Regions from separate parts of the Ferrigenium straubiae genome, predicted to be linked through region 1. Evidence: riboswitches for the same ligand, from Rfam matches in the RefSeq annotation. Region 1 holds a riboswitch; the other holds the start of a gene.
The links. A riboswitch is a leader RNA that binds a small molecule or an ion and turns the genes downstream of it on or off. The one in region 1 is predicted to bind cyclic di-GMP.
Positions count from the first base shown of each region.

Region 2: linked by a shared signal. The riboswitch ahead of ACRRNM_RS03870 (HlyD family type I secretion periplasmic adaptor subunit) and the one ahead of ACRRNM_RS05815 (response regulator) in region 1 are both predicted to bind cyclic di-GMP.

Region 1 covers NZ_CP194331.1:1,243,053-1,247,339, forward strand. Annotated here, with positions in the region: gene ACRRNM_RS05805 (hypothetical protein) at 1-213, shown strand, start outside; gene ACRRNM_RS05810 (quinone-dependent dihydroorotate dehydrogenase) at 217-1,233, shown strand; cyclic di-GMP riboswitch class I at 1,327-1,413, shown strand; gene ACRRNM_RS05815 (response regulator) at 1,433-2,353, shown strand; gene rsxA (electron transport complex subunit RsxA) at 2,480-3,055, shown strand; gene rsxB (electron transport complex subunit RsxB) at 3,066-3,611, shown strand; gene rsxC (electron transport complex subunit RsxC) at 3,608-4,287, shown strand, end outside.
Region 2 covers NZ_CP194331.1:855,631-859,917, reverse strand. Annotated here, with positions in the region: gene ACRRNM_RS03875 (peptidase domain-containing ABC transporter) at 1-1,831, shown strand, start outside; cyclic di-GMP riboswitch class I at 2,096-2,180, shown strand; gene ACRRNM_RS03870 (HlyD family type I secretion periplasmic adaptor subunit) at 2,374-3,741, shown strand; gene ACRRNM_RS03865 (hypothetical protein) at 3,787-4,137, shown strand.

The sequences.
Region 1 (4,287 bases):
CTGATCGTCGGCAACCTCGCCGCGATGAGCCATCGGGTGGCGGGCGGCGATCTCGCGGTCAGCCCACTGTTCGCGCAGGCCGGCTATGCCCTGTTCGGCCTGCTGTGCCTGCAGCTCGGCGACATCATCGCGGAGAACTGGCGCGGCAAGAAGCGCAGCGACCTGTTCAAGAAGAAAAAATTTTCCATCCCCATCGTCGTGAAGAAGAACTGACCCATGTACCCACTGCTGCGCCCCCTGCTGTTCCGGCTTGACCCGGAGACCGCCCATAACCTGACACTAAGCGGACTCAGAACCGCGCATGCTCTCGGCCTGAGCGGCCTCATCGCGAAGCGCCCCCCCGACGATCCGCGCACCGTGATGGGGCTGACCTTCCCCAACCCCGTCGGCCTCGCCGCCGGGCTCGACAAGAACGGCGAGTGCATAGCCGGGCTCGCGGCGCTCGGCTTCGGCTTCATCGAGATCGGCACCGTGACCCCGCTGCCGCAGCCCGGCAACCCCCGGCCGCGCCTGTTCCGCCTGCCCGGAGCGCAGGGCATCATAAACCGCATGGGCTTCAACAACGAAGGCGTGGATGCGCTGATCGAGAATGTGCAGTGCGCAAAATGCAAGGGTATCCTCGGTATCAACATCGGCAAGAACGCTGCCACGCCGATCGAGAAGGCGGCAGACGACTACCTGATCTGTCTGCGCAAGGTGTACGCGCACGCGAGCTACGTCACCGTCAACATCTCCTCGCCCAACACGAAGAACCTGCGCCAGTTGCAGGGCGGCGACGAACTCGACGCGCTGCTCGCGCAACTAAGGGCGGAACAACTGAAGCTCGCCGAAACACACGGCAAATACACGCCGCTCGCGGTGAAGATTGCCCCCGACCTCGACGCGGAACAGGTTAAACAGATCGCCGCGCTGCTCGTCAAACACCGCATCGACGGCGTGATCGCGACCAACACCACGCTGTCGCGCGAGGGCGTGGAAAACCTGCCGCACTGCAACGAGACCGGCGGACTCTCCGGCGCCCCGGTGCGCGAAAAATCCACCGCCGTGATCCGCCAGCTTGCCGCCGAACTGCAAGGCGCGCTGCCCATCATCGGCGCGGGCGGCATCCTGAGCGGCGCGAACGCCGCGGAGAAGATCGAGGCGGGAGCCTCATTGGTACAGCTCTACAGCGGCCTGATCTATCGCGGTCCGGCGCTGGTCGGCGAATGCTGCGCCGCCCTCCGCGCCCTGTAATTCGAGGCTGAGCCGGAAGCACCTGTCTCCGGCATTCATCCTCGACAAATTTGATACACTTTTTTTGCATGATCTGCTAGAGTGGCAGCACAAGGTTGTAAAGGGCAAACCCGACCGAAAGGCGGGGACGCAAAACCACCGGTCTGACTGGCTATGCCATATGACAGCGGGGTCGCCAAACCGATGAAGTTTTCCTTCTTTGCGTTTAGCACGCGTCCTTCCTCATCTGCCCCACAGCCTTTTCATAAACCGATTGATCCGGCATTGCCGCGCGCAGCCTGTTTCGTACCGGATCGGACACGATGAAAGGAGCAATACCATGTTACTTTCCAATGCGCTAATCGTTGATACTTCGCAAGCCACGCGGGATTACGTCCGGAAGATTCTTCATCGGGATTTGGGATGCAAGGAAATCCACGAAGCCAAGGATGCAGACGATGCAGTTCGAGTACTGAAGTCCGGGCGCGTCATCAACTGGATTTTCAGCTCATTGGAAATGCCCGGTCTGTCCCCGCGCGATCTTCTTGGAATCATCCGCAACAGCCCGCATAGCATGCGCACCCGCTTCGTGCTGATGTCATCCAGCGTCGAGCCCGTTGCCCGGGAAATCGCCCTCCGGGAGGGCGCCGCCGATTACCTGTGCAAGCCCTTTGCCCCCGACCAGTTGGTTGGCATGGTGCACCGCCTCAAAGGCCTGATGGAACGGCGTCGCGCCGAGAGGCTCAAGACCGCCCTGCCTTGTGAAATCAACATCGGCTTCGATTCATTTCACGACTACGGGGCGGAACTGGCCGATATCTCGATGACCGGCTGCCGGGTGAAGACTTCGCAAGTCAAACCTGGCAGCGGGTATGTCGATGACTTTGCCACCGTTACCCTGCCGCTGGAAAATGACTCTCCATTCCATTTCCAGGCAAGAATAAAGCGGGTGGAATTCAGCAAATCCTGCACCGACCCATTGCGCAATACCGAGGTGGCGGTTGAGTTCGTTAATGTCCCTCCACCACTCAAGGAAAAACTCGAATCGTTTATCGCTTCCTGCAGGGAAAAATTCTGCGCCCAAATGGCAAAAGTAGCCGACCACGCATCAGCGCCGCCACTACCCTCAGGCAGCCACTGAAAATCCCCCCTCTCATCGGCGCCCCGCTTCTTGCGGGGCGTTGTTTTTTGGAAACCTCTGAACGCGAACGATTGAAGCGGCATTTGAATCGGGAGATAATCCGCCCCTGATTCCACAGGTGCGAATATGACCGAATATCTGCTCATCCTGGTTGGCGCGGTGTTCGTGAACAACATCGTGATGGTCAAGATTCTCGGCCTCTGCCCCTTCATGGGGGTATCCCGGAAGCTGGAGACTTCGCTCGGCATGGGTCTGGCCACCACCTTCGTGCTGACCGTGGCCTCGGGCGCCAGCTACCTCATCAACGAATACCTGCTCGGGCCGGAGCTCTCCTACCTGACCACGCTGTCGTTTATCGTGGTGATCGCGGGCATCGTGCAGTTCACCGAGATGGTGATCCAGAAGACCAGCCCGATGCTGCACCAGGTGCTCGGCATCTACCTGCCGCTCATCACCACCAACTGCGCGGTGCTGGGCATCCCGCTGCTCAACGTGCAGGCGAACCACAACTTCATGGAATCCGTCTTCTTCGGCATGGGCGGCGCGCTGGGCTTCACGCTGGTGATGGTGCTGTTCGCCGGGATGCGCGAGCGCATGGAAGGTGCGGACGTGCCGGGCATCTTCAAGGGCTCGGCAATCGCGATGGTCACGGCGGGGCTGATGAGCCTGTCGTTCATGGGGTTTTCGGGGTTCATCAAATAATGGGGGCCAAATGCTAAACGCCCTGCTCGTCATGGCGGCCATCGCCCTCGCGCTCGGCGCGGTGCTGGGCTACTCCGCGATCCGGTTCCGCGTCGAGGGCAACCCGCTGGTGGACAAGATCGATGCGATCCTGCCGCAGACGCAGTGCGGACAATGCGGCTATCCCGGCTGCCGTCCCTACGCCGAGGCGATTGCCGCCGGGGAAGACATCAACAAGTGCCCACCCGGCGGCGAGGACGGCATCCGCAAGCTTGCCGACCTGCTCGGCGTGGAATTCAAGCCCTTCGGCAGCGGCACGGTGCTCAAGCCGAAGGCGGTCGCCTTCATCGACGAGAACCTCTGCATCGGCTGCACGCTGTGTTTCCAGGCCTGCCCGGTGGATGCCATCGCGGGTGCGGCGAAGCAGATGCACACCATCATCGCCTCCGAGTGCACCGGCTGCGAACTGTGCGTCGAGCCCTGCCCGGTGGACTGCATCAGCATGGTGCCGATCAGGGAGAGCATCGCGACCTGGAAGCGGCAGCATCCGGTTTACATGATGGCGGCGACGAAATGAGGACGCTCTTCAAGTTCAACGGCGGCATCCACCCGCCGCAAAACAAGGAGCAATCGACGCAGCAGGGCATCGCGCACGCGCCGCTGCCTGCGAGGCTCGTCGTCCCGTTCCGCCAGCATGCGGGCGAGGCCGCGCGGCCGGTGGTGCGCGCCGGCGATCATGTGCTCAAGGGCCAGCTCATCGGCATGCCGGAGGGCTTCGTCTCGAGCGCGGTGCACGCCCCGACTTCGGGCACGATCGCCGCGATCGACATGCAGCCCGTCGCGCATCCTTCGGGCCTGCCGGACCTGTGCGCGACGCTGATCCCGGACGGCAGGGAGGAGTGGATTCCGCATGAGCCCGTCGACTACCGCAACTGCGACCCTGCCGAGTTGCGCCGTCAGTTGCGCATGGCCGGCCTCGTGGGGCTGGGCGGCGCGGTGTTCCCGAGCGACCTCAAGCTGCGCCCGCTGCGCGGCCACCCGAACAAAGACATCGGCACGCTGATCCTGAACGGCGCGGAGTGCGAGCCCTGGATCACCTGCGACGACATGCTGATACGCGAGCGCGCCGCAGAGATCGTGCAGGGCGCGGAGATGCTGCGCCACATGCTGGAGGCCGGCGAGGTGCTGATCGGCATCGAGGACAACAAGCCGCTGGCGATCGCCGCGATGCGGCAGGCGGTCGCTGACAGCGG
Region 2 (4,287 bases), 390 kb from region 1:
CGCAGGAGCCGAGCAGCCCGAGACCGTTCCGCTCGCCGAGTTCACGCAACACTTCCGCAACGACATCCTGCTGGTCGCGCGCGACACCGCGCAGACCGCGGCCGACCTCGAAGAGGAACAGACCGACTCCGCCCCGCAGCCCCCCGCGCCCGGCCACACACCGTTCGGCTTCCGCTGGTTCGTGCCGGAGCTGATGAAGCACAAGCGCGTCTGGCGCGACATCCTCATCGCCTCGCTCGCCATCCAGCTCGTCGGCCTCGTCACCCCGCTGTTCACCCAGGTCATCATTGACAAGGTCATCGTTCACCAGACACAGAGCACCCTCATCGCCATCGCCGTGGGGCTGGTCATGTTCATGTTGTTCAACAGCGCCATGACCTGGCTGCGCCAGTACTTCGTGCTGCACACCGGCAACCGCATCGACGCCGTGCTCGGCAGCCAGGTGTTCCGCCACCTCTTGCACCTGCCGCTGCCGTACTTCGAACACCGCCCCACCGGCACGCTGGTCGCGCGCCTGCATGGCGTCGAGACGGTGCGCGAATTCATCTCCGGCGCGGCCGTCACCTTGCTGCTCGACCTGCCGTTCCTGCTCATCTTCCTCGCCGTGATGTTCTGGTACAGCTGGCAGCTCACCCTGATCGCGCTCCTGCTGCTGTCGCTCATCTGCGCCCTGAGCTTCGCCGTCACGCCCGCGCTGCGCGACAAGCTCAACCACCAGTTCCTGCTGGGCGCAAAAAACCAGGCCTTCGTCACCGAATATGTCGCCGGCATGGAGACCGTCAAATCCCTGCAGATGGAACCGGTGCTGGAACAGAAATATGGCGACCTGCTCTCTAACTATCTCGCCGCCGGCTTCTCCACGCGCCAACTCTCCAACAGCTACAACGTCGCCGCCAACGCACTCGAACAGATCATGACCCTGTCCATCCTCGTGGTCGGCGCGCTGCTCGTGATGCGGAACGAAGGCTTCACCATCGGCATGCTGGTCGCATTCCAGATGTTCGCGGGACGCATGAGCCAGCCGATGCTGCGCCTGGCCGGGCTGTGGCAGGAATTCCAGCAGGCCGACATCGCCGTCAAGCGCCTCGGCGACCTGATGGACGCCCCCGCCGAACCGCATGCCCTCGTTCCCGCGCGTGCGCGCGGCGGGGCAGGGGGCAAGGTCGAGCTCAGGGAGGTCAGCTTCCGCTACAGCGACAAGCATCCCTACCTGTACCGCAATCTCAACCTCACCCTGCCCGCGGGCAAGCTCACCGTGCTGATGGGGCCGTCCGGCTGCGGCAAGAGCACGCTGGCCAAGATGCTGCAGGGGTTCTACTGGCCGACCGACGGCAGCGTGCTGCTCGACGGCTACGACATCCGCCACCTCGCCGCGAACGAACTGCGCGCCAACTTCGGCGTCGTCCCGCAGGAGACGCGCCTCTTTTCCGGCACGCTCTACGACAACCTGCAACTGGCCAATCCGCACGCCGGCTTCGAGGAGATCGTCCACGCCTGCAAGATGGCCGAGATACATGCGGTCATCGAGCAGCTCCCGCAAGGCTACCAGACCCCGGTGGGCGAGAACGGCATCGGCCTCTCGGGCGGGCAGCGCCAGCGCATCGCCATTGCGCGCGCCCTGCTCAAGCGCCCGCGCGTGTTGATCTTCGACGAATCGGTGAGCAACCTCGATATGCAGACCGCCGAACACTTCGCCGGCACCATCAACAAGCTCAAGGGCAAGGTCACCATGCTGTTCATCACCCACCAGTTGCCCAAGGCGCTGCAGGTGGACGAAGTGATCGAGTTCGGCAAACCTGAGGCGGGGACAGCTGCGGCGGTGAGCCATTAGGCACGAAATCGCCGGATTGTCCCAAATGACTAGGCCGAAATATATATGCATTTCGGCATATTGTTTTATGCCTGTCCGCGGATTAACGTTACGCCCAAACAAAAATAATTAGGGAAGCGTGAATAAGTCCTCCGTTCGTAGTGAGCTTGTCGAACCATGAACGGAGCATGGAATGAAATCCGCAAGCCGTAAAGCCCGCCCTTCGACAGGCTCAGGGCAAACGTACTTGTTCAGTTTCCTTGCCACCGGATTTTTCCGGGGCACCAATGAAAAAGGCAAACCTGCCGAAAGGCAGGGACGCAAAGTTTCCGGTCTAAGGGGTAAAACCTATGATGGCGGGGCTGCCAATGGTAGTTTTCGGCAGCTCCTTTGTTTGTGGAGAGAGGGGCGTCATGTTGGTGAGGTCAGTTGCAAAAGTACATCTCCCTTATCGCGGTGCGGTAAGCGGCATGTCAGACGTATTTTCTCCCGATATATCTTTCGTAGCCTCTCCCCGGATCGAGCCCGGATTGATCCAACTGAAATCCTCCGGGGAGCAATAAATGCGCGCCAAGCGCTGGAAAAAACAACTCACGGGCGTCGATCCCCTCGACTTCTCCCCCGGCCTGCTGCGCATCCAGGCGCAACCGCCCGCGCCGTTTGCGCGTACCCTGCTGTATATCCTGCTCACCCTGCTGGGGCTCCTGTTCATCTGGTCCGCCCTCGGCAAGCTCGATGTCGTCGCCAGCGCCGAGGGCAAGCTCATCCCGCAGAGCTACCTCAAGATCGTCCAGCCCTCCGAACAGGGCGTCATCCGCGACATCCTCGTCGAAGAGGGGCAGCGGGTCAAAGCCGGACAGGTGCTCATGCGCATGGACACTACCCTCTCCGGAACCGATGTCGCCACGCTGAATACGGATGCGCAGAGCAAACGCCTCACCCTGCGCCGCATCGACACCGAGCTTTCAGGCCGCCCCTTCGCCAAACAAGCCGGGGACCCCGCCGACCTCTACAGCCAGGCGCGCGCCCAGCACCAGGCCAACCGCCTCGCCTACGAGACTGCACTCGCCCAGGAACGCAGCCTGCACGCCAAGGCGCAGAGCGACCTCGCCGCCGCCGAGGAAGTTCGCACCAAGCTGCTCAAGACCCTGCCGCACTACCGCCAGCAGGACGAGGCCTACGAGAAGCTCGTCAAGGACGGCTTCGTCAGCCGCATCATGGCCAACGACAAGGCGCGCGAACGCATCGAAAAGGAACAGGACCTCAAGTCGCAGGAATACCTCATCCAGAGCGCCCAGGCCAGCCTCGACCAATCCTCCCGCAGGCTCGCCCAGATCACCGCCGACTACCGGCGCAACCTGCAGAACGAACGCGCCGACATCGAAGACAAGCTCGACAAGGCCAAGGGCGAACTCGCCAAGCAGCAATACCGCCACGGCCTCCACGAACTCAGGGCGCCGCACGACGGCATCGTCAAGGACCTCGCCACCCACACCCCCGGCACCGTCATCAGCCCCGGCACCATCCTGATGACCCTCGTCCCCAACGACGAAATCCTGCGCGCCGAAGTCTGGGTCGGCAACCAGGACGTCGGCTTCATCCACACCGGCGAACCGGTCAAGATCAAGTTCGCCGCCTACCAGTTCCAGAAGTACGGCATGGTCGAGGGTGAGGTCGCGCACCTCTCCGCCGACGCCAGCGACAACAACCCGCAACAGCAGCCCGGCAACAAGGCCGGCAGCAACCTCCCGTTCGCCTATCGCGCCTTGATCGACCTCAAGGCCCAGCACCTCATCGCCGACGGCGTGCGCCACAGCCTTAGCCCCGGCATGCAGGTTACGGCGGAGATACACCTCGGCACTCGGACCATCCTCGAATACCTGCTTTCGCCGGTGCTGGGGGCGTTCCAGGAAGCGGGGAGGGAGCGGTGAGCGCAACGATCAAGAGAACTTTGATTTCCTGACAGGAGAAGCGAAATGAAAAAGCATGACGAAGAGCCGGTTTCTTTGTTGCGTGGCTTGGCTGGCGGGGAGGTTTTTGTAGATGAACTGTTGAAACAGGTGGACGACTTCAGTCATTCCATATGGAAATCGGTGACGGCCAAGACTGAAAACTATCTCGCTCGGGCGAACGCACTGGACCGGTTTGCCGACGCCATAGAGCGGGTGACGAATTCGGTCCTGTCCGACGGGCAGCCGGTCGATGCGGAGAAGGTTGAAGCCGCCAGGGTGCAAATGAACAGTCTGAGGGTCGTAGCGGAAAAATTACGCTCGGTTGCTACGGATATACAGTCGAAAGCAGGAATTAAAGATGCCTGTCCAGAATAAGGAAGCGCTGAATATCCCTCCGTTCGTGGTGAGCCCTTCTTCGGCGTGGCTCAGGACAGGCCTGGTGGAACTACTAGCCATCCGACTAGGCTGCCAAAAGACGCCAGCCAGGTCGTTGGTTATGTCGAACCATGAACGGAAGATGGCGCA